DNA from 2 places in the Xanthobacter sp. ZOL 2024 genome. Region 2 is predicted to be linked to the other one. Evidence: predicted binding sites of a transcription regulator. Region 2 holds the regulator's gene; the other holds the start of a gene.
The links. Region 2 encodes PhoB, which activates phosphate uptake and scavenging genes when phosphate is short. Its sites were predicted from a motif close to TGTCATNNANCTGTCAT; they were not measured.
Positions count from the first base shown of each region.

Region 1: ACU4E7_RS10065 (YdcH family protein) is a predicted target of PhoB. The motif match lies at 2,858-2,874, and genes of this name have one in related genera.

Region 1 covers NZ_CM128808.1:2,178,650-2,189,366, reverse strand. Annotated here, with positions in the region: gene ACU4E7_RS10085 (EAL domain-containing protein) at 1-184, shown strand, start outside; gene ACU4E7_RS10080 (YqgE/AlgH family protein) at 234-851, opposite strand; gene ACU4E7_RS10075 (protein-disulfide reductase DsbD domain-containing protein) at 1,008-1,883, shown strand; gene ACU4E7_RS10070 (peroxiredoxin) at 1,971-2,456, shown strand; gene ACU4E7_RS10065 (YdcH family protein) at 2,501-2,707, opposite strand; gene ACU4E7_RS10060 (YdcH family protein) at 3,114-3,293, shown strand; gene ACU4E7_RS10055 (ABC-F family ATP-binding cassette domain-containing protein) at 3,486-5,300, shown strand; gene ACU4E7_RS10050 (phosphatase PAP2 family protein) at 5,305-6,072, opposite strand; gene ACU4E7_RS10045 (DsbA family protein) at 6,228-6,845, shown strand; gene ACU4E7_RS10040 (orotate phosphoribosyltransferase) at 6,983-7,681, shown strand; gene ACU4E7_RS10035 (quinone-dependent dihydroorotate dehydrogenase) at 7,686-8,756, shown strand; gene mscL (large conductance mechanosensitive channel protein MscL) at 8,820-9,239, opposite strand; gene fabA (3-hydroxyacyl-[acyl-carrier-protein] dehydratase FabA) at 9,573-10,106, shown strand; gene fabB (beta-ketoacyl-ACP synthase I) at 10,295-10,717, shown strand, end outside.
Region 2 covers NZ_CM128808.1:1,189,655-1,200,371, reverse strand. Annotated here, with positions in the region: gene ACU4E7_RS05765 (ATP-binding protein) at 1-655, shown strand, start outside; gene pstS (phosphate ABC transporter substrate-binding protein PstS) at 830-1,870, shown strand; gene pstC (phosphate ABC transporter permease subunit PstC) at 2,090-3,067, shown strand; gene pstA (phosphate ABC transporter permease PstA) at 3,083-3,916, shown strand; gene pstB (phosphate ABC transporter ATP-binding protein PstB) at 4,025-4,849, shown strand; gene phoU (phosphate signaling complex protein PhoU) at 4,869-5,597, shown strand; gene phoB (phosphate regulon transcriptional regulator PhoB) at 5,705-6,406, shown strand; gene ACU4E7_RS05730 (GcrA family cell cycle regulator) at 6,678-7,202, opposite strand; gene ACU4E7_RS05725 (acetylornithine transaminase) at 7,807-9,015, shown strand; gene argF (ornithine carbamoyltransferase) at 9,012-9,941, shown strand; gene ACU4E7_RS05715 (Hsp33 family molecular chaperone) at 10,053-10,717, shown strand, end outside.

The sequences.
Region 1 (10,717 bases), 990 kb from region 2:
GGGCATGGACGTGATCGCCGAGGGCATCGAGCGCGAGAGCGAGATCGCCGAGATGGCGCATTTCGGCTGCGAATACGCTCAGGGCGTGGTGTTCGGCGAGCCGCTCACCGCCGATGAATGCCGGGTGCTGATCGAACCCGCCCCGGCCGAGCCCAAGAAGAAGAAGCGCGCCTCCGGCGAGTGAGGGTCGGCACGGCCCACCCGCCACGCGCTGCAATCACGGGTCCTCGACCTCAGGCGTGCCCGGCCTCGCTGGAGAGCATGGCGGGGTCGATGCCCAGCTTTTTCAGGGCGGCGTCATAGCGCCCCTCGATGGCCCGTCCGAAGATCAGGTCCTGATCCGCCGGGCAGTTCAGCCAGCCATTGGCCTGGATCTCGGCTTCCAGCTGCCCCGGCGCCCAACCGGCATAGCCCAGCGCCAGCACCGCGCTGCGTGGCCCGCTGCCGCCGGCGATGGCCTTGAGGATGTCCAGGGTGGCGGTGAGGCAGATGCCGTCATCAATGGGCAAAGTGGAATTCTCGACGAAATAATCCGCCGAATGCAGCACGAAGCCGCGGCCGGTCTCCACCGGCCCGCCCTTCAGCACCTTGACGGCACCGGCGCTCTTGGGCAGCAGGATGCGCTCGGCCGCCGGCACCACATCGAGCTGCACCAGAAGGTCGCCGAAATCGATGTGGCTGGCCAGCTGATTGACGATGATGCCCATGGCGCCTTCCGCCGAATGAGCACAGACATAGACGAGGCTGCGCGCGAACTGATCGTCCCGCAAGGTCGGCATGGCGATCAGCATTTGCCCGTCGAGGAAGCGCGAGCCGCCAGTCGGGGGGATGGGGGTATCGGTCGCGATCATGGGTCGAGGGTACCGCGCCTCGTGGCGTTTGGGAATGGAGCGGACGCCGGGCAGCGCCCTCACAGCCGCGCCGCGGCAGCCCTGGTCCCAATGGCTCACGCCCTTGTGCGCGCCCCGGCTTTGCACCGCAGCGGCAAAACCGGTACCGGCAGAGACATGATCGCTCCGCATTCCACTCGTGCCCGCCGGCGGCCGAAAGCGCCCTGGACCACCGCCCTGCTGGCGCTTTCCGCGCTGCTGATGGGCGCGGCGCTATCGGTGGCGCAGGCCGAGCCAAGCAGCGTGACCCTGCCGGGCGTCACCGTCCGCCTCTTCAATGGGGGGGGCACTGCCGACACCCGCGACGTGGGGCTGGAGCTACAGCTGCAAACCCATTGGAAGACCTATTGGCGCTACCCGGGCGACAGCGGCGTGCCGCCGATGCTGGCCTTCGAGCAATCGGAAAACGTGGCCGACGTGGCGGTGGGCTGGCCGGCACCGCGCCGCTTCGCCGATGGCGCCGGCGGCTTTTCCATCGGCTACAAGGGCACGGTGGTGCTGCCGCTGACGGTGACCCTCAAGGACCCCAGCCAGCCGGCAAAGCTGGTGTTGGGATTGGATTTCGCTGTCTGCGAGGCCCTGTGCATGCCGGCCACCGCCGATCTGACCCTCGACCTGGCCGCCGAGCCCGACCCGGGCGCCGCCGCGCGCATCGCCGCCGCCCGCGCCAGGATCCCCGAGCCGCAGGCGGTGGGTGTGGCGGGCACGCCGCAGATCGTCTCGGCGCGCCTGGACACGGGCGCGACGCCGCCGCAGCTGGTGGTGGATGCGCGCGACGTCACCCCCAAGGCCGACCTGTTCGCGGAGGGGCCGGACCATCATTGGGCGCTGCCGCTGCCACAGAAGGTCGCCCTCGCCGATGGGCTGGTGCGCTTCACCCTGCCGCTGGAAGGCGTGCCGCCGGACGCCGCGCTGCCGGGCGCGGTCCTCACCCTCACGCTGGTGGACATGCCGCGCTCGGTCACCGCGCCCTGGACGATTCCTGCGCCGTGAAGGGGCGCCAAAGGCGCTTTTCTCCTCCGTAAAACCACGTATTGTCCGCACGCGGTCGCTTGGGGCCGCTTTGCCGCGGAGAATGCCATGACCATTTCGGTCGGCGATAAGCTGCCTTCTGCCACCTTTCGTGTGATGACCACCGATGGGCCGGTGCAGAAGACCACCGACGAGATCTTCAAGGGCAAGCGCGTGGTGCTGTTCGCGGTGCCGGGCGCCTTCACCCCCACCTGCCACAAGAATCACCTGCCCGGCTACGTGGCCGAGGCGGAGGCCATCAAGGCCAAGGGCATCGACACCATCGCGGTGGTGGCGGTGAACGATCCGTTCGTGATGGGCGCCTGGGAAAACGCCTCCGGCGCGGCGGGCAAGATCGTGTTTCTGGCCGATGCCGACGCCAGCTTCGCCAAGGCCCTGGACCTCACCTTCGACGGATCGGGCGCCGGCCTCGGCGTGCGCTCCAAGCGCTATTCCATGATCGTCGAGGATGGCGTCGTGAAGACGCTGAACATCGAGGAGACCCCCGGCAAGGCGGACGTCTCCAGCGCCGCGGCGATGCTCGCCCAGCTCTGAGCCGCACCGAACCATGCGGGCCGCCAGACGGGCGGCCCGCTTTTTCAAGCGATGATGTCGGGGAACAGCTGATCCTCGATATGCGTGATGCGATCCTTGAGCTGCAGCTTGCGCTTCTTCAGCCGCTGCACCTGGAGCACATCGGACCCGGTCACGCCGGTCAGGGCCTCGATGGCCGCGTCAAGGTCGCGATGCTCCTGTCTCAAGCGCTCCAGAAGAAGCTTGAGGTCCCGTTCCTCGTCACTGGTCATGCACCCATCCGTCGCAACACGGCCCCCACGAACGCGACACGCCCCTGAAGGGTTGGAGCCGCAGCCTCATGGCCGCGGCCGCGCGCCTCGCCAAGCCTTCACCATTTCCGCCCCACTCCGGCGCTGACCGCGCCGCACCTCACGCAGCTGTGTCCTCCAGCCGTCGGCCGCGCCAGTCGCCCGGCCGCCGCGGGTCCACGCCGCGGCGCCCGGCGCCGCCCCCGTTCACACCACTAGAGTTCCCCGTGGGACCGCCTGCCGCAAGCCCCTTCCTTCATCGTCGACTATGGCACGGGCTTTTTGCGCTGCAAGATAAGTTGCCGCGCCGCTCGCAAGAAAGGTGGTCGACTCAGTGTCAACTCCGTGACACACTTCCTGGCGTGATGCAGACAGGGAGTGGCTCAGCATGTCCATCCAGTCGCACCTTTCGGAGTTGAAGCGTCGCCACGCGGCTCTCGATCAGGAGCTTGCCCGCGAACTCGCCTCCCCCGCCAAGGACTCTGTCCGAGTGGCGGAAATCAAGCGCAAGAAGCTTGTTCTCAAAGACCAAATGAGCCGCCTGGGCGGCGTAACCACCCTCCATTGATGCGCCCGCAGGGCCTGTGACCGACGTCGGGAATGTCCCGGCGGCGGAAGTAGGGATGCGGCTGAAGCCTGGCGCGTGACGCAGCTTCGGCGGCGGTTCGATTTGTCGTATTTACGACAATGCCGTTCCTGATCTGCGGCTTCGGAACGCACACCCTTTGCGTTCCGGCGCCGGTGGCTTTAATCGGGCGTCATGGCCCCTCCGCTGATCCTGCTGCAAGACATCCACCTGCGCTTCGGCGCCACCCCTCTTCTCGACGGGGCGGACCTGTCCGTCTCGGCGGGTGACCGCGTGTGCCTGGTCGGCCGCAATGGCTCGGGCAAGTCCACGCTGCTGAAGGTTGCGGCGGGTCTGATGGCGCCCGATGACGGGACACGCTTCTTTCAGCCCGGCGCCACCGTGCGCTATCTGCCGCAGGAGCCGGATTTTGCTGGCTTCGCGACCACCCTCGCCTATGTCGAGGCCGGCCTCGGGCCCGGTGACGACGCCTACCGCGCCCAATATCTCCTGGAGCAGCTCGGCCTGAGCGGCCAGGAAGATCCCGCCCACCTTTCGGGCGGTGAGGCGCGGCGGGCGGCGCTGGCGCGCGTCATCGCCCCCGAACCGGACGTGCTGCTGCTCGACGAGCCCACCAACCATCTCGATCTGCCAGCCATCGAATGGCTGGAAAGCGAGCTGAGGGGGCTCAAGTCCGCCATCGTGCTTATCAGCCATGACCGGCGCTTCCTGGAAAACCTCTCCCGCGCCACCATCTGGCTCGATCGCGGCCAGACCCGCCGGCTCGACCAGGGCTTCGCCGGCTTCGAGGCCTGGCGCGACAGCGTGCTGGAGCAGGAAGAGACCGAGCGCCACAAGCTCGACCGCAAGATCGTCGCCGAGCTGGACTGGCTGCGCTATGGCGTCACCGCCCGCCGCAAGCGCAACGTGCGCCGGCTTGGCCTCTTGCAATCCATGCGCAAGGACCGGCGCGAGGAGCGCAAGGCCCAGGGCAACGTCAAGATCACCGTCACCGAGGCGGAAACCTCCGGCAAGGTGGTGATCGAGGCCAAGGGCATCAGCAAGGCCTATGACGGCACGCCGGTGGTGACGGACTTTTCCACCCGCATCCTGCGCGGCGACCGCATCGGCATCGTCGGCCCCAATGGCGCCGGCAAGACCACCCTCATCAAGCTGCTCACCGGCGAGATCCGGCCGGATTCCGGCACCGTCAAGCTCGGCACCAACCTCGAGATCGCCTCGCTCGACCAGAAAAGGGCGGCGCTGGCCCCCACCACCACTTTGCGCGATGCCCTGACCGGAGGCGGCTCCGACACCGTGATGGTGGGCGGCACCCCCAAGCACGTCATGGGCTATCTCAAGGACTTCCTGTTCAGCCCGGAGCAGGCCAACACGCCCCTGTCCGTTCTCTCCGGCGGCGAGCGCGGCCGGCTCATGCTGGCCCGGGCGCTGGCCCTGCCCTCCAACGTGCTGGTGCTGGACGAGCCCACCAACGACCTCGACCTCGAAACCCTCGACCTGCTGCAGGAGATGGTGGCCGATTATCCCGGCACGGTGATCCTGGTCAGCCATGACCGCGACTTCCTGGACCGCACCGTCACCAGCGTGATCATGGCCGAGGGCGCCGGGGTGTTCCGCGAGTATGCCGGCGGCTATTCCGACATGCTGGCCCAGCGCGGCCGTGGCGTGGAGGCGAAGGCCAAGGCATCGGCCCCTGTGGGCAAGGCCGACAGCTCTGCGAAAGGCGAGGCGGCCGCCAAGCCGCAGGCCAAGAAGCGCCTATCCTTCCATGAGCAGCACGCCCTCAAGACGCTGCCGGAGACCATGGAGAAGCTGAAGAAGGAGCTGGAGAAGCTGGCCGCGGCGCTGACCGATCCACAGCTCTATGCCCGCGATCCGGCCAAGTTCGAGGCCACCTCCGCCGCCCTCGCCAAGACCCAGGGCCAGCTCGATGCGGCCGAGGAGGAATGGCTGCGGCTGGAGATCCTGCGCGAGGAACTGGAAGGCTGAGGCGTCAGCCCGCCCGCCGCGCCAACAGGCGGGCGGCGCCCCGCCAGAGGGCGAGAACCCCATGCCGCAAGGCGAAGCCGACCCGGCCGATGGCCGCCTCCACGGCGGCATCGGTGGGCGCGCGGGGACGATCGTAGAGCCACAGGCGCGCCAGCACCACGATCAACACCACCAGCACACCGGAAAACACCACATCAGTAAAGAAGTGGCCGCCGAAGCCGATGCGCAGGCCGCCGGCCGCCGCCCCGAACAGCACCGCCGCGCCCAGCGCCACCGCCCCGAGCGGACCGGGCACCAGGCTGGCCGGCGCCGTCATCCAGAAGCCCAGCGCACCTTCGCCGGAAACGAAGGAGCAATTGCCCGGGCAGGCGCCGGAATTGTCATACCAGGGCATGAAGGTGTCCTTGCCCCCGAAATCGTCCACATGCACGGGCCGCGGCCGACCCCACTCCTGCTTGAGGATGCCGTTGACCACGAGGCCGGGACCGAGCGCCATGGTCAGCGCCAGCAGCACCGCCGCCCGCGCCGGCATGAACATGCGCTGGTCGGGAAACAGCAGCTTCAGCACCAGCGCGGCGAACGCCGGCACGGCGAAGATCCAGGGAATATAGTTGCCCCACGCGCGCAAGGTCAGGGCCCAGGGCTGGCGCGCCAGGGCGAAATGGCGCCGCGACGCATCCCAGAACAACTCGGTGATGGCGAGATCCCATTGCGGGAACACGGTGAACAAAATCGCCACCGCGGCGCCGATCACCAGCATGAAGAACAGCACCCACCTCACCGCATCACCCGCACGTCATCTCTCCGCAACGCTCGCCGGATCGCGCGTGAGAGCCGCGTTTTCCGTGCATGCTTGATTCACACCCTTGCCCCACCCGGGTCGGCGGCCGCACATTTGGCCGCGCGATGTACAAGGAGGATCATGTCATGGCCAGGGCCACACTCGATTTCTATTACGAGTTCGCCTCGCCATATTCCTATCTCACCGCGGCCCGCATCGCCGCTCTGGCCGAGGCGCATGGGGTGGTGGTGCACTGGAAGCCGTTCCTGCTGGGCCCCATCTTCGCCGCCCAGGGGTACACGACCTCGCCCTTCAACGTCTATCCCATCAAGGGTGCGCACATGTGGCGCGACATGGATCGCCTGGCCGCCCGCGCCGGCCTGCCGCCCATCACACGGCCCCAGCCGTTTCCCGCCAACGGCCTGCTGGCGGCCCGGGTGGCGCTCTATCTCAACGAGGCCTCGCGGCCGGCCTTCACCCGCGGCGTCTTCCATGCCGAGTTCGCCGAGGGCCGCGACATCTCCGATCGCGCCACCATCAGCCAGGTGCTGGGCGGGCTCGGCCACTTCTGTGACGGGCAGCTGATCGACGAGGCGCAGTCCCCGGCCGCCAAGGAGCGGCTGCGCGCCCAAACCGAGGAAGCCAGGGCCCGCGGCATCTTCGGCGCCCCCAGCTTCGTCACCGCCGACGGAGAGCTGTTCTGGGGCAATGACCGACTGGAGATGGCGCTGGAGCACGCCCACACCCTGGCTGCGGCCGCCTGAGGTCCGCGCGCACATCTTTTGCCGGCTTCGACGTCGCAGGCGGGGTGTTTGCGGCCGCCGGCTCTGCTATATGCCGCGCGGCGGGCCGCCCGTGTCCGCCCGCCTTCTTTCCCGCGACCCGAGAGGCTCAGCCGACCATGGCGAATGTTACCGCTTTTCCGGACAAGGCCACCATTGCCGAGCAGACCGCGCGGATGCTCCTCGAAGTGGAGGCCGTGCGCTTTTCGTCCGGCGAGCCGTTCATCTTCACCTCCGGCTGGGCGAGCCCGGTCTATATCGACTGCCGCCGCCTCATCTCCTTCCCCCGCGTGCGCCAGACCCTGGTGGATTTCGGCATCTCCACCATCTATCGCGACATCGGCTATGAGCAGATCGACGCGGTGGCCGGCGGCGAGACCGCGGGCATTCCGTTCGCCGCCTGGGTGGCGGACCGGATGATGCTGCCCATGCAGTATGTGCGCAAGAAGCCCAAGGGCTTCGGCCGCAACGCCCAGATCGAGGGCCACCTCGCCCCCGGCCAGCGCATCCTCCTGGTGGAGGACCTCACCACCGACGGCCGCAGCAAGGTGAATTTCGTCAACGCCCTGCGCACCGCGGGCGCCGACTGCAATCACTGCTTTGTCTTCTTCTATTACGACATCTTCTCGGAGGCCGCCGGCATCCTGGACGAGGCTGGCCTCAGCCTGCACCGGCTCGCCACCTGGTGGGACATCCTGGCGGAAGTGAAGCGCTCCAACCGCTTCGAGAACGCCCAGGTGGGCCAGATCGAGGCGTTCCTGCACGATCCCCACAGCTGGTCCAAGGCCCACGGAGGCACCGCCGTCAGCGGCGAATGAGATGATGGACCTTTATGCCCTCGCGCGGCCGCTGCTGCGTTTCATCACGCCGGAGCAGGCGCACGGCCTCGCCATCAAGGCGCTGCGGCGCGGCCTCGCGCCCCGGCTGGCCCGGCCGGACGATCCGGTGCTGGCCACGCGGCTGTGGGGCATCGACTTTCCCAACCCCATCGGCCTCGCCGCCGGCTTCGACAAGGATGCCGAGGTAGCGGACCAGGTGCTGAAGCTCGGCTTCGGCTTCGTGGAGGCGGGCACAGTGACGCCGCGGCCGCAGCCGGGCAATCCCAAGCCCCGCCTGTTCCGGCTCGATGCGGATGAAGGGGTCATCAACCGGTTCGGCTTCAATAGCCAGGGCCTCGCCCCGTTCGTGTCGCGCCTGGGGCAGCGGCGGGCGGCGGGCGCCACCGGCATCGTCGGCGCCAATGTGGGGAAGAACAAGGAGAGCGAGGACGCCATCGAGGACTATGTGCTCGGCGTCTCCGCCACCTGCCGGCTGGCCGACTACCTGGTGTGCAACATCTCCTCGCCCAACACCCCGGGTCTGCGCTCCCTGCAGGCGCGCAGCGAGATGTCGGCCCTGCTGAGCCAGGTGCTGTCGGTGCGCGATGCCTCCATGCCCGACCCCGCCGGGCGGCCCCCGCTGCTGGTGAAGGTGGCGCCCGATCTCGACGACGCAGGCTTGGCCGACGTGGCCGAAGTGGCGCTCACCACCGGCGTCGACGGCATCGTCATGGGCAACACCACCCTGTCGCGCCCGGCCAGCCTCAAGAGCCCGGACAAGGGCGAGACCGGCGGCCTCTCCGGCAAGCCGCTGATGGCGCTTTCCACCGAGCGTCTGGCGGCGCTCGCCCGACTGGTGGACGGCCGCCTGCCGCTGATCGGCGCGGGCGGGGTCGCTTCCGGCGCCGATGCCTATGCCAAGATCCGCGCCGGCGCGAGCCTGGTGCAGCTCTATTCGTCGCTGGTGTTCCACGGTCCCGGCCTCGTCAACCGGGTGAAGGCCGAGCTTGCCGCGTGCCTGAAGGCCGACGGCTTTGCGCATGTGAGCGATGCCGTGGGCGCAGACGTGCGTTGAACACCGCGCCGCCCTCGCGGGTCCATCCGCGGCAGCCGGTCCCGAAGGACCGGCCGTAGCGCCTCACGCCCCCGGCGCGCGCTTGGCGAGCAGATCACGGATTTCCGTGAGCAGCACCTCGGTCTTGGTCGGCGCCGCCGGCGCCGCCTCGTGCTTGCGGCGCAGGCCGTTGAGGGTGCGCACCACCAGGAAGAGCACGGCCGCCACGATCACGAAATTGATGGCGATGGTGATGAAGGCGCCGTAGGCCAGCACCGCGCCCTGTTTCTTGGCGTCCGCCAGATTCTCGGCCGTGACCGATTTCGCCAGTGGAATGAAGTAGTTGGAAAAATCGAGGCCGCCGGTGACCGCGCCGATCACCGGCATGAAGACATCACCCACCAGCGAGCTGACGATATTGCCGAAGGCGGCACCGATGATCACGCCGACGGCGAGATCCACCACATTGCCCCGGACGGCGAATTCCTGAAATTCCTTCAAAATCCCCATGGACCAACTCCCAGCATGCGCCCCGAATGGCGTTCGCGGTGGAGAATCACCGCGTCGCGACATCTGACCTCAACCGCCCCCAGGGGACAAGAATGGCCCCCGTGCGGGTGCTGGCCACCCGTTCCCCGCGCTGCACCGCGCCTCGATGACGCCGATGGCCGCCTTGCGTTGCGCCTTCTTCGCGGCCGTGACGCTTTCATGACTTTGAGTGCGCCCGTGCGTATGTTAGGGAGTGCCCGCCCCCGATCTCGAACTCGGCTTCGGGGGCGGGCCGCAGGGCCCGGTGGAAACGACCCTCACGGGCAGCAAGGCGATTAAGCTCTGAAAATGGCAGAACGGCAGACCAGCTTCGGGTATGAGGATCTCCTCGCATGTGGACGTGGCGAGCTGTTCGGGCCAGGGAACGCGCAACTGCCGCTGCCGCCCATGCTCATGTTCGACCGCATTTCCGAGATTTCCGAGACCGGCGGTGAATTCGGCAAGGGCATGGTGCGCGCCGAGCTCGACGTGAACCCCGACCTGTGGTTCTTCGACTGCCACTTCAAGGGCGACCCGGTGATGCCCGGCTGCCTCGGCCTCGATGCCATGTGGCAGCTGGTGGGCTTTTTCCTCGGCTGGCTCGGCTCGTCCGGTCGCGGCCGCGCCCTGGGCCTGGGTGAGCTGAAGTTCACCGGGCAGGTTCTGCCCGGCGTCAAGAAGGTGGTCTACGGCGTCGATTTCAAGCGCGTGATGCGCTCGAAGCTGGTGCTCGGCATCGCCGACGGTTGGCTGGCCGCCGATGGCGAGATCATCTATCGCGCCAAGGATCTGAAAGTGGGCCTGTTCCAGGCCGAAGCAGCACCGGGAGCGGCCGGCGCCTGACAAGGCGCTGCCACGATCCGATGTCACAGTGCCGGTGACGGCGGGCGCCTTGATGCAAGGCGGGACCCGCCATTCACGGGTGGAGCCGGGCCCTCTGCGCTCCCCGCACGACGCCACAGCGCAGGCTGGCCGGCGCCGGTCACGGCGGGGGAGAGGGTCTGTTTCGAGCGTTCCAATGGGGATATGACATGCGCCGCGTCGTCGTCACCGGGATGGGCATCGTCTCGTCCATCGGCAACACCACGCAGGAGGTGCTCGCCAGCCTGCGCGAGGCCAAGAGCGGCATCACCTTCGCGGAAGACTATGCCAAGCTCGGCTTCCGCTCCCAGGTGCAGGGCGCCCCGACCCTGAACGCCGAAGAGGTGGTGGACCGCCGCGCCATGCGCTTCCACGGCGGCGGCACCGCCTGGAATCACGTGGCCATGGATCAGGCCATCCGTGACGCCGGCCTTGAAGCGAACGAGATTTCCAACGAGCGCACCGGCCTCATCATGGGCTCGGGTGGCTCCTCCACCAAGACCATCGTGGATGCCGCCGACATCGCCCGTGAGAAGGGCCCCAAGCGGGTGGGCCCGTTCGCGGTGCCCAAGGCCATGGCCTCCACCGCCTCG
Region 2 (10,717 bases):
GCGCACGCCGCTGGCGTCCCTGTCCGGCTTCATTGAGACCCTGCAGGGGCCGGCGCGCAACGATGCTGCGGCCCGCGAGCGCTTTCTGGCCATCATGGCGGCGCAGGCCCGTCGCATGTCGCGACTGATCGACGACCTGCTGTCGCTGTCGCGGATCGAGCTCAACGCCCATGTGCAGCCCGAGACGCCGGTGGAGCTGGGCGCCATCGTCACCCATGTCTGCGACACCCTCTCGCCGCTGGCCGCCGACCGCGGCGTGGCACTGGAGCTGGTGGCCGATCCCGAGCGCCTGGCGGTGCGCGGCGACCGCGACGAGCTCATCCGCCTGTTCGAGAATCTGGTGGAAAATGCCCTGAAATATGGAGCCGCCGGCCAGCAGGTGCTGGTCACGGTGGGCCATGAGGCCGGGCCGAAGGGGCGGGTGGCGGTCATCACCGTGCGGGATTTCGGCCCGGGCATCGCACCCGAGCATCTGCCGCGCCTCACCGAGCGCTTCTACCGGGTGGATGTGGCCGCCAGCCGGGAGCAGGGTGGTACCGGTCTCGGCCTCGCCATTGTGAAGCATATCGTCGCCCGGCATCGGGGTCGCTTGGCGGTGGATAGCGTGCTGGGCGAGGGGGCGGCGTTCACCGTTCGCCTGGATGTTTTGCCGTAGAACTAAAAGAATCGTTTGAAAACAAGCCCCTGGTCCGTCATGTGCATGTCACGTCCACGTCATAGAACCGTGGCGCGCCGGCTTTAAGAGTCCGGCGCCCAGTGTTGCGTCACGGCCGGGGCCAGGGGTCGCCGGGATCGTCGGGCAGCAATGACATTGGCAAGGAGAGAAATCGTGAAGCTCACCACCGCTCTCGGCGCGATCGCCGTGGCTGGCACCATGTTCGCCGGCGTCGCCCAGGCCACCGACTTCAACGGTGCCGGTGCCTCCTTCCCCGCTCCCGTCTATCAGGCCTGGGGCGCGAAATATAAGGAGAAGACCGGCAACGCCCTGAACTACCAGTCCATCGGCTCGGGCGGCGGTCAGAACCAGATCATCAACCGCACCGTGGACTTCGGCGCGTCCGACGCTCCGGTTCCCGCCGAGAAGCTCGAAGCCAACAAGCTGCTGCAGTTCCCGACCGTGATCGGCGCCGTGGTGGCCACCTTCAATCTGGACGGCATCAAGAGCGGCGAGCTCAAGCTCACCGGCCCGGTGCTGGCCGACATCTACATGGGCAAGATCACCAAGTGGGATGACAAGGCGATCGCCGAGCTCAACCCCGGCGTGAAGCTGCCCAGCCAGGCCATCGTGCCGGTCTACCGGTCCGACGCCTCGGGCACCTCCTACATCTTCACCACCTATCTCTCCAGCGTCAGCGCCGATTGGAAGAGCAAGGTGGGCGCCGCCACCTCCGTGCAGTGGCCGGCCGGCTCCGGTGCCAAGGGCAACGAGGGCATCGCTTCCAACGTGAAGAACCTCAAGGGCGCCATCGGCTACGTGGAATACATCTACGCCTCGGCCAACAACCTGGTGGTGACCGAGCTGAAGAACAAGGCCGGCAACTTCGTCGCCCCGACCGTCGACAACTTCGTCGAAGCCGCTGCCGCCGCCGACTGGGCCGGCGCCAAGGACTTCGCCGCGTCCATGATCGACACCGCCGGCGCCAAGGCCTGGCCGATCGTCAGCCCCACCTATGTGCTGCTGCCGAAGAACCCCAGCAATGTGGAGGCCTCTCGCGAGGTCATGAAGTTCTTCAGCTGGGCCTATGGCAAGGACGGCGCCGAGATCGCCACCGGCCTGCACTACATCCCGCTGCCCGCCTCGGTGGTGAAGCAGGTGGAAGACGCCTGGAAGGCCGAGATCAAGGGCCCCGACGGCAAGCCGGTGCTCTGATTGATCGGTTGATCGCACCCCGGCCGAAGGCGGCTTGCCGCCGCCTTCGGTTGGGTCGATAACCCTGCGGCATCCCTTTGGCCGCAATTGTTTCGCGAAGTCCAATCGTTTCGCGAAGTCACGGTTTCGCAGAGTCTCGGTGCGCGTACCCCCGGCTGGGGGACTTTGAACGCAAATTTCTCGCCGCGCCGCGCGCGGCATGCGGGGGTTCATCATCCAATGGACGCGACGGTGGACGGTATGCGGACGGGCTCGGCCCTTCCCATCAGCGAGGCGAAGGGGACCGGCGCGGTTTCCGACCCGATCTTCGTCGGCCTGCTCTGGGCCAGCGGCATCTTCGTGCTGGTGCTGCTCGGGCTCATCATCGCCGAACTGTTCATGGGCGGCCTGCCGGCCCTCCAGCATTTCGGCCTCGAGTTCGTCTGGAGTTCCGCCTGGAACCCGGTGACCGAGAATTACGGCGCCCTGGTGCAGATCTACGGCACCTTGTTCAGCGCGGTGATCGCCGTGGTGGTGGCCCTGCCGCTGTCGTTTGGCATCGCCTTCTTCCTCACCGAGATCGCGCCCCCCGCGCTCAAGCGGCCCATCGGCGTGGCCGTGCAGCTTCTGGCGGCGGTGCCCTCCATCATCTTCGGCATGTGGGGCTTCTTCGTCATCGTCCCGCTGATGGCCGCCTATGTGCAGCCGCCGCTCATCGACACCTTCGGCCAGCTGCCGATCATCGGCCTTCTGTTCCAGGGCCCGCCGCTGGGCTCGGGCATGTTCACCGCCGGCCTGATCCTGGCGGTGATGATCCTGCCCTTCATCACCGCCATGTTCGTGGAGACGCTGGAATCCGTGCCGCCCATGCTGAAGGAATCCGCCTACGGCGTCGGTGGCACCACCTATGAGGTCTACAAGAACGTGTCGGTGCCCTATGGGCGCACGGCCATGGTGGGCGCGGTGATGCTGGGCCTCGGCCGGGCCCTGGGCGAGACCATGGCGGTGACCTTCGTCATCGGCAATGCCAACCGCCTCTCGGCCTCACTGTTCGCGCCGGGGGCCACCATCGCCTCCACCATCGCCAACGAGTTCCCGGAAGCGCCCATCGGCTCGCTGAAGCTGACCTCGCTCCTGCAGCTGGGCTTCATCCTGTTCGTGATCTCGTTCATCGTTCTGGCCGTGTCCCGGGCGCTCGTGCGCTCGCGGATGGACTGACCGGGAGGCTCTCTCATGGCTTCGCTTGCCGCCCGTCGCGCCAAGGACACCACCATCAAGGCCGTCTCCATCGGCTTCGCGGTGTTCGCGATCTTCCTTCTGGGCTGGATCCTGTGGACCCTGCTCGCCCGGGGCCTGCCGGCCCTTGGCCTCAACGTCTTCACCAACATCACCATGCCGCCCGGCCAGCATGGCGGCCTTCTGAACGCCATCGTCGGCTCGCTGATCCAGGTGGGCATCGCCATGCTCATCGGCGGCCCCATCGGCATCTTCTGCGGCACCTTCCTGGCCGAAAACGGCAAGAAGACGAAGCTCGGCGCCGCCGCCCGTTTCGTCAATGACATCCTGTTGTCGGCGCCCTCCATCCTGGTCGGCCTGTTCATCTACTCGCTGCTGGTGGTGCCGTTCGGCGGCTTCTCCGGCTGGGCCGGCTCGGTGGCCCTCGCCATCCTGGTGATCCCGGTGGTGGTGCGCACCACCGAGGACATGCTGAACCTGGTGCCGGTGGGCCTGCGCGAAGCCGCGTTCGCCCTCGGCGCGCCGCAGTGGAAGGTGGTGATGTTCATCACCTGGCGGGCGGCGCGGGCCGGCATCGTCACCGGCGTGCTCTTGGCCATCGCCCGCGCGGCGGGCGAGACGGCGCCGCTGCTGTTCACCTCGCTCGGCAACAATGCGTGGTCCGTGGACCTCAACAAGCCCATGGCCAGCCTGCCCATCGCCATCTATCAGTACGCGGGGAGCCCGTTCGACGATTGGGTGGCGCTGGCGTGGGCCGGTGCGCTGCTGATCACGGTCGGCGTGCTCCTTCTCAACGTGGTGTCTCGCCTGGTTCTGGCGCGGATGCACTGAGAGCGGCACTGCTGACGAAGACCCCGTGGGGCCCGCGCCTGGCGCCGGGCCCCGGATATTCCATCGGCCCGGCGCGCGCCGGGTGGACGACAGTCAAGTGAGGCTCAGATGACGTCTGCGGTCGATCCCACCTTCAATCTCGCGTCCTCCGTCGCGGCCAAGCCCGATGCCCCGGTGGCGCCGGTGAAGCTCAAGGTCGAGGGCCTGCAGTTCTATTACGGGCAGAACCATGCCCTGAAGAACATCAACTTCGACATTCCCGAGAAGCGCGTGACCGCCATGATCGGTCCCTCGGGCTGCGGCAAGTCCACCCTGCTGCGGGTGTTCAACCGCATGTATGACCTCTACCCCGGCCAGCGCGCCGAGGGGCAGGTGCTGTTCGACGGCGTGAACATCGTCGGCAAGGAGCTGGACTCCACCGTGGTGCGCAGCCGCATCGGCATGGTGTTCCAGAAGCCCACCCCCTTCCCCATGTCCATCTACGACAACATCGCCTTCGGCGTGCGCCTGCACGAGAAGCTGAACAAGGCACAGATGGACGAGCGGGTGGAATGGTGCCTGCGCAAGGCGGCCATCTGGGACGAGACCAAGGACCGCCTGAACACCTCGGCCCTGGGCATGTCCGGCGGCCAGCAGCAGCGCCTGTGCATCGCCCGCACCATCGCGGTGCGGCCGGAGGTGATCCTGCTGGACGAGCCCACCTCGGCGCTCGATCCCATCTCCACCTCGAAGATCGAGGACCTGATCGACGAGCTGAAGCGGGAATTCACCATCGTCATCGTCACCCACAACATGCAGCAGGCCGCGCGTTGCGCCGACATCACCGCCTTCTTCTATCTGGGCGAACTGATCGAGGTGGCGCCTTCGGACGTGATCTTCACCAATCCGAAGGAGATCAAGACCCGCGACTACATCACCGGCCGCTTCGGCTGAGGCGAGAAGGATGGCTCAGATGCCTGATCATACCGTGACGTCCTTCGACGTCGAGCTGAAGGAAATCGGCCGCAGCGTGGTGGAGATGGGCGGCCAGGCCGAGCGCTTGGTGGCCGACAGCGTCACCGCCCTCATCAAGCGCGACATCTCGGTGGCCCAGAAGGTGGTCACCCTCGACACCGGCATCGACCAGGCCCAGCGCGACATCGAGGACAAGGCCGTCCTCGTCATCGCCAAGCGCCAGCCGGTGGCCAGCGACCTGCGCGAGATCGTGGCGGCGATCCGCATCGCCAACGATCTGGAGCGCATCGGCGACCTCGCCAAGAACGTGGGCAAGCGCGTCATCGCCATCGAGGGCGAGTATCACCCGCAGAAGCTGGTGCGCGGCGTGGAGCACATGTCGGAACTGGTGCTGGAGCAGCTGAAAGAGGTGCTCGACGCCTATGCCGGCCGCAATCCCGCCAAGGCGCTGGAGGTGTGGGGGCGCGACGACGCCATCGACACCATGTATACCTCGCTGTTCCGCGAGCTTCTGACCTACATGATGGAAGATCCGCGCAATATTTCCGTGTGCACCCATCTCCTATTCTGCGCCAAGAACATTGAGCGCATGGGGGATCACGCTACCAATATTGCCGAAGTTGTCTATTACATGGTCACCGGCGAGGTGCTGCCGGAGAGCCGCCCGAAGGCGGACGCCTCCAGCGACACCACCGTCGCCTTCCCGGCGCGCACCGTCCAGGGCTGAACGCGGCTGGCGGCGCGGGGTGGGACGGCGCAGGCCGTCGCCTTGGCTCCGTCGCCGTCGCGGCGCGGTCGGATGTGAGGCGAGCTTTGTTCGATGGGTGAGAAACTGTGCCGGCGCGTATTCTGATCGTCGAGGACGAGGAACCCCTGACCCTTCTGCTCCGCTACAATCTGGAGTCGGAAGGCTACGGCGTGGAAAGTGTCGACCGCGGCGACGACGCCGAGACGCGGCTGCGCGAGAGCGTACCGGATCTCGTCATCCTCGACTGGATGCTGCCGGGGCTCTCCGGCATCGAGCTGTGCCGCCGGCTGCGCACCCGTCCGGAAACCGAGCGCCTGCCGGTCATCATGCTCACCGCCCGCGGCGAGGAAACCGAGCGGGTGCGGGGCCTGGCCACCGGCGCCGACGATTATGTGGTGAAGCCGTTCTCGGTGCCCGAGCTGCTGGCGCGGGTGCGGGCCCTGCTGCGCCGGGCCAAGCCCGAGCATGTGGCGACCCTGCTGCGGGCCGGTGACATCGAGCTCGACCGCGAGACCCACCGGGTGCATCGCGGCGGTCGCGAGATTCATCTCGGCCCCACCGAGTTCCGCCTGTTGGAGTTTCTGATGCAGAGCCCCGGCCGCGTGTTTTCCCGCGAGCAGCTGCTCGACGGGGTGTGGGGCCAGGACGTCTATATCGACGAGCGCACCGTGGATGTGCACGTGGGCCGGCTGCGCAAGGCGCTCAACCGCGGCCGCCAGCTGGATCCCATCCGCACCGTGCGTGGCGCCGGCTATTCCTTCAACGAAATGTTCGCCCGCGCCAGCTGAGGCGCGTCGCTCGAGGTTCGGGTGCCGGTCGCCGCGTGGCGAAAGGGCGTGGGGCCCGTGCTGCGTGCCATTGAGGCCGCCCGTCCGGCTGCGGGGCATTGACGTCGCTTGGCGCCGTGGCCCGCGCGTGGCCGGGGCATGCCTGCTCCAGGCATGACAAAGGCGCCCACCGCCGCCCGGCCTTGCCCGGGGGGAGGACGCCTTCATGGGCTCGCCGCGCCATCAGGTGGCGATGGCCGACCCGGCCCCGGATGGGGCCGGCGTTGACGGCTCAGAGATAGGCCAGCCGACGATCGCGACGGCGATCCTGGACGGGCTGATAGGCGATGCGGGCGTGGTGCGCGCAATAGGGCGAGCCCGGATTGCTCTTGGAGCCGCAGAAATAGAAGCTGTCCGTGCCCGGCTCGCCCATGGGCCAGCGGCAGGTGCTTTCGGTGAGGTTCATGATGGTGCAGCGCTGGCCCATGGGCACCACGTTGCTGGCCATCTCGGGCTCCGGCGCGGGGGCGGGAGCTTCCTCCACCAGGTCTTCGAGCTCGGGGGCCAGGGCCACGTTGCCCTGGGTGAGTGGCCGCTGTGGCCGGGCCTGCTCGCGCCCTTCCGGCCGGGCGCTGGTGCGCGGACGGGTGGTGGGGGCGGGCGCCGCCTTGGTGCGGCCGGACAGGCCGAGGCGATGCACCTTGCCGATCACCGCATTGCGGGTCACTTCGCCGAGCTCGGCTGCAATCTGGCTCGCGGAGAGGCCTTCGCTCCAGAGCTTCTTCAAGAGTTCGACGCGCTCGTCATTCCAGCTCATCGCTCTTCTCCATTTGCCGCATCAGCTGACGTCACCCGTGGGCGACGTCCCAACATCGCCTCACCGACAGCACCGCCATGCTGCCTGAGAGGACTCGGACTCTCTTCCCGATCCCGCCGCCACATGGCACGCGAAACGTTAACACCCGCAGGTCCCAGGAAGGTCGGTCGCACGAGATCTCGTAGGCGATGATCAATACGCTACAATATGGCGGCCGCCGGCGACAGAGTCCGTTAACACTCACGGGCTGTTTTCCCCAGATCGTTGCCGATGGGACGATCCGCGCGCGCACGGGTCTGGAGCATGGACGTGGAGCGCGGGCCTGGAAGGTGCCGCTCTTCGGCGCGGCTTTGGAGATCTGTTGACCTCGCGCGCGCGATCATTAGTATTCCGGGCGTCGGGCCGCTCCCCCGCTGGGGCGGCCCTTTTTAATTCCCGCTTGCCCGGGCCCGGTCCGAATGGGGCATCCCGCCCCGATCGGACAAGGTCCGGCCGTCCCCATTGGAAGGGGACAAGCCCGGGGCCGGGTGCGGCCCCACCCGAAGAAGGAGACTGCTGTCTTCGTCGGCCTGCGTGTCGGCGGAGGCGCATTCAGGAGGATCTCGTGATCACCGCCGTTCTGCCGACCTATGCGCGCATCGACCTCGAATTCGAGCGGGGAGAGGGCTGCTGGCTCGTCACGACGGACGGGCGACGTTATCTCGATTTCACCGCCGGCATCGCGGTGAACGTGCTCGGCCATGCGCATCCCTATCTGGTGAAGGCGCTGAGCGCCCAGGCGCACAAGCTGTGGCACACCTCCAACCTGTTCCGCATTCCCGGCGGCGAAGAATTGGCCGCGCGGCTGTCGGCGGTCACCTTCGCTGACACCATGTTCTTCACCAATTCCGGTGCGGAAGCGCTGGAGTGCGCCATCAAGATGGCGCGCAAGTATCAGTTCGCCAACGGCAATCCGGAGAAGAACCGGATCATCACCTTCCAGGGCGCCTTCCATGGCCGCACGCTGGCCACCATCTCGGCCGGCGGCAATGCCAAGTATCTGGAGGGGTTCGAGCCGGCGCTGCCCGGCTTCGACCATGTGCCGTTCGGCGATCTCGACGCGGTGAAGGCCGCGATCACCCATCAGACCGGCGCCATCCTGCTGGAGCCGGTGCAGGGTGAAGGCGGCGTGCGCGTGCCGCCGGAATCCTTCCTGAAGGGCCTGCGCGCCCTGTGCGACGAGAAGGGCCTGCTGCTGGTGCTCGACGAGGTGCAGTCCGGCGTCGGCCGCACCGGCAAGCTGTTCGCCCATGAATGGGCCGGCATCACGCCGGACATCATGGCGGTGGCCAAGGGCATCGGCGGCGGCTTCCCCATGGGGGCGTGCCTGGCCACCGAGGTGGCCGCCAAGGGCATGACTCTGGGCACCCACGGCTCCACCTATGGCGGCAACCCGCTCGCCATGGCGGTGGGCAACGCGGTGCTCGACATCGTTCTGGCCGAGGGCTTCCTCGACCATGTGAATGCCATCAGCGCCCGGCTCGTGGAAAAGCTGGGCGCGGTGGCCGCGCGCCATCCGCAGATCCTTGCGGAGGTGCGTGGACGGGGGCTGCTGCTGGGTCTGAAGGCCCAGGTGCCGGCCGCCGATCTGGTGGTGGCGTTGCGGGCCGAGGGTCTGCTCGCGCCCGGCGCCGCCGACAATGTGGTGCGGCTGCTGCCGCCGCTGACCGTTTCGGCGGACGAGGCGGATCTGGCTGTGGAGAAGATCGAGGCCGCATGTGTGCGGCTGGAGCAGGCGCTGGCCTCCGCTCCGGTCAAGGGGGCTGCGGAATGACGGAGAACGGTGTGCGCCACTTCCTCGACCTGTCGGAAATCCCGGCGGCCGAGCTGCGGCGGGTTCTGGAATTGTCCAAGGATCTCAAGGCAAAGCGGAAGGCGGGGGAAGAAGAACGCCCGCTGGTGGGCAAGACCCTGGCGATGGTGTTCGACAAGCCCTCCACCCGGACCCGGGTGTCGTTCGACGTGGGCATGCGCCAGCTGGGTGGCGAGACGGTGATGCTCACCGGCGCCGAGATGCAGCTCGGCCGCGGCGAAACCATCGCCGATACGGCGCGCGTGCTGTCGCGCTTCGTCGATGCCATCATGATCCGCATCCTGGACCATGACGACCTGATGGAACTGGCGGCCTATGCCACCGTTCCGGTCATCAACGGGCTCACCCGCGTGTCGCATCCCTGTCAGGTGATGGCGGATGTGATGACCTTCGAGGAACACCGCGGCCCCATCCGGGGCCGGCAGGTGGCCTGGACCGGCGATGCCAACAATGTGCTGGTCTCGTGGGTGCATGCCGCCGAGCGGTTCGATTTCTCCATGAAGGTGGCGACGCCGAAGGAGCTGGGCCCGCGCCAGGCGCTGAAGGATTTCGTGAAGCGCACCAAGGCCAAGGTCACCTTCATGCGGGATCCGGAAGAGGCGGTGGAGGGGGTGGACTGCGTCCTCACCGACACCTGGGTCTCCATGGGCGACAAGGAGGCGGAGCGCCGGCACAATCTGCTGAAGCCCTATCAGGTCAACGGTGCCCTGATGGCCCGCGCCCACAAGGACGCCATCTTCATGCATTGCCTGCCCGCCCATCGCGGCGAGGAGGTGACCAGCGAGGTGATGGATGGGCCGCAGTCGGTGGTGTTCGACGAGGCGGAGAACCGCCTGCACGCGCAGAAGGGCATCCTTGCCTGGTGTTTCCACGCAGCGGGCAGCTGACCCCATCGCGCCGCTGTGGCCGAGGCCGCGGCGCCGCGCTATGAGGGGGCATGTCGTGTTCCATGCGCCGCGCTTGCCGGGGCGCATGGCCATCCTTTCAGGGAGGAGCGCATGAGTGCCGAGCGCTCGCGTGGCGCCAGTGACGTCGCGCAGGACGATATCGTCACCGCTTTTCAGGTGGATGCCCTCGATCTGCGAGGGCGCATCGTGCGCCTGGGGCCGACCCTCGACGCGGTGCTGGCCCACCATGATTATCCCCCGGCGGTGAAGCGGGTGGTGGGCGAGGCGGTGACGCTGGCCGTGCTGCTCGGCTCGTCCCTCAAGTTCGAGGGCCGCTTCATCCTGCAGACCCAGACCGACGGGCCGGTGGACATGGTGGTGGCCGACTTCGTCAGCCCCGACAAGATCCGCGCCTATGCCCGCTTCGACAAGGAGGCGCTGGCCGAGGCCGAGCGCCGCAATGCCACCAGCCCGGCGGATCTGCTGGGGCGCGGGCATCTGGCCATGACCATCGACCAGGGCCTGTCCACCAATCGCTACCAGGGCGTCGTGGCGCTGGATGGCGAGGGACTGGAGGCGGCCGCCCACGAGTATTTCCAGCAGTCCGAGCAGATCCCCACCCGGGTGCGCCTCGCCGTGGGCGAGGAGGTGCGGCCCGGCGGCAAGGCCTCGTCCTGGCGGGCGGGCGGGCTGCTCGCCCAGTTCCTGCCCGACGATCCCTCCCGCGCCCGCATGGCTGATCTTCACCCCGGCGATGCGCCGGCGGGCACCGAGGG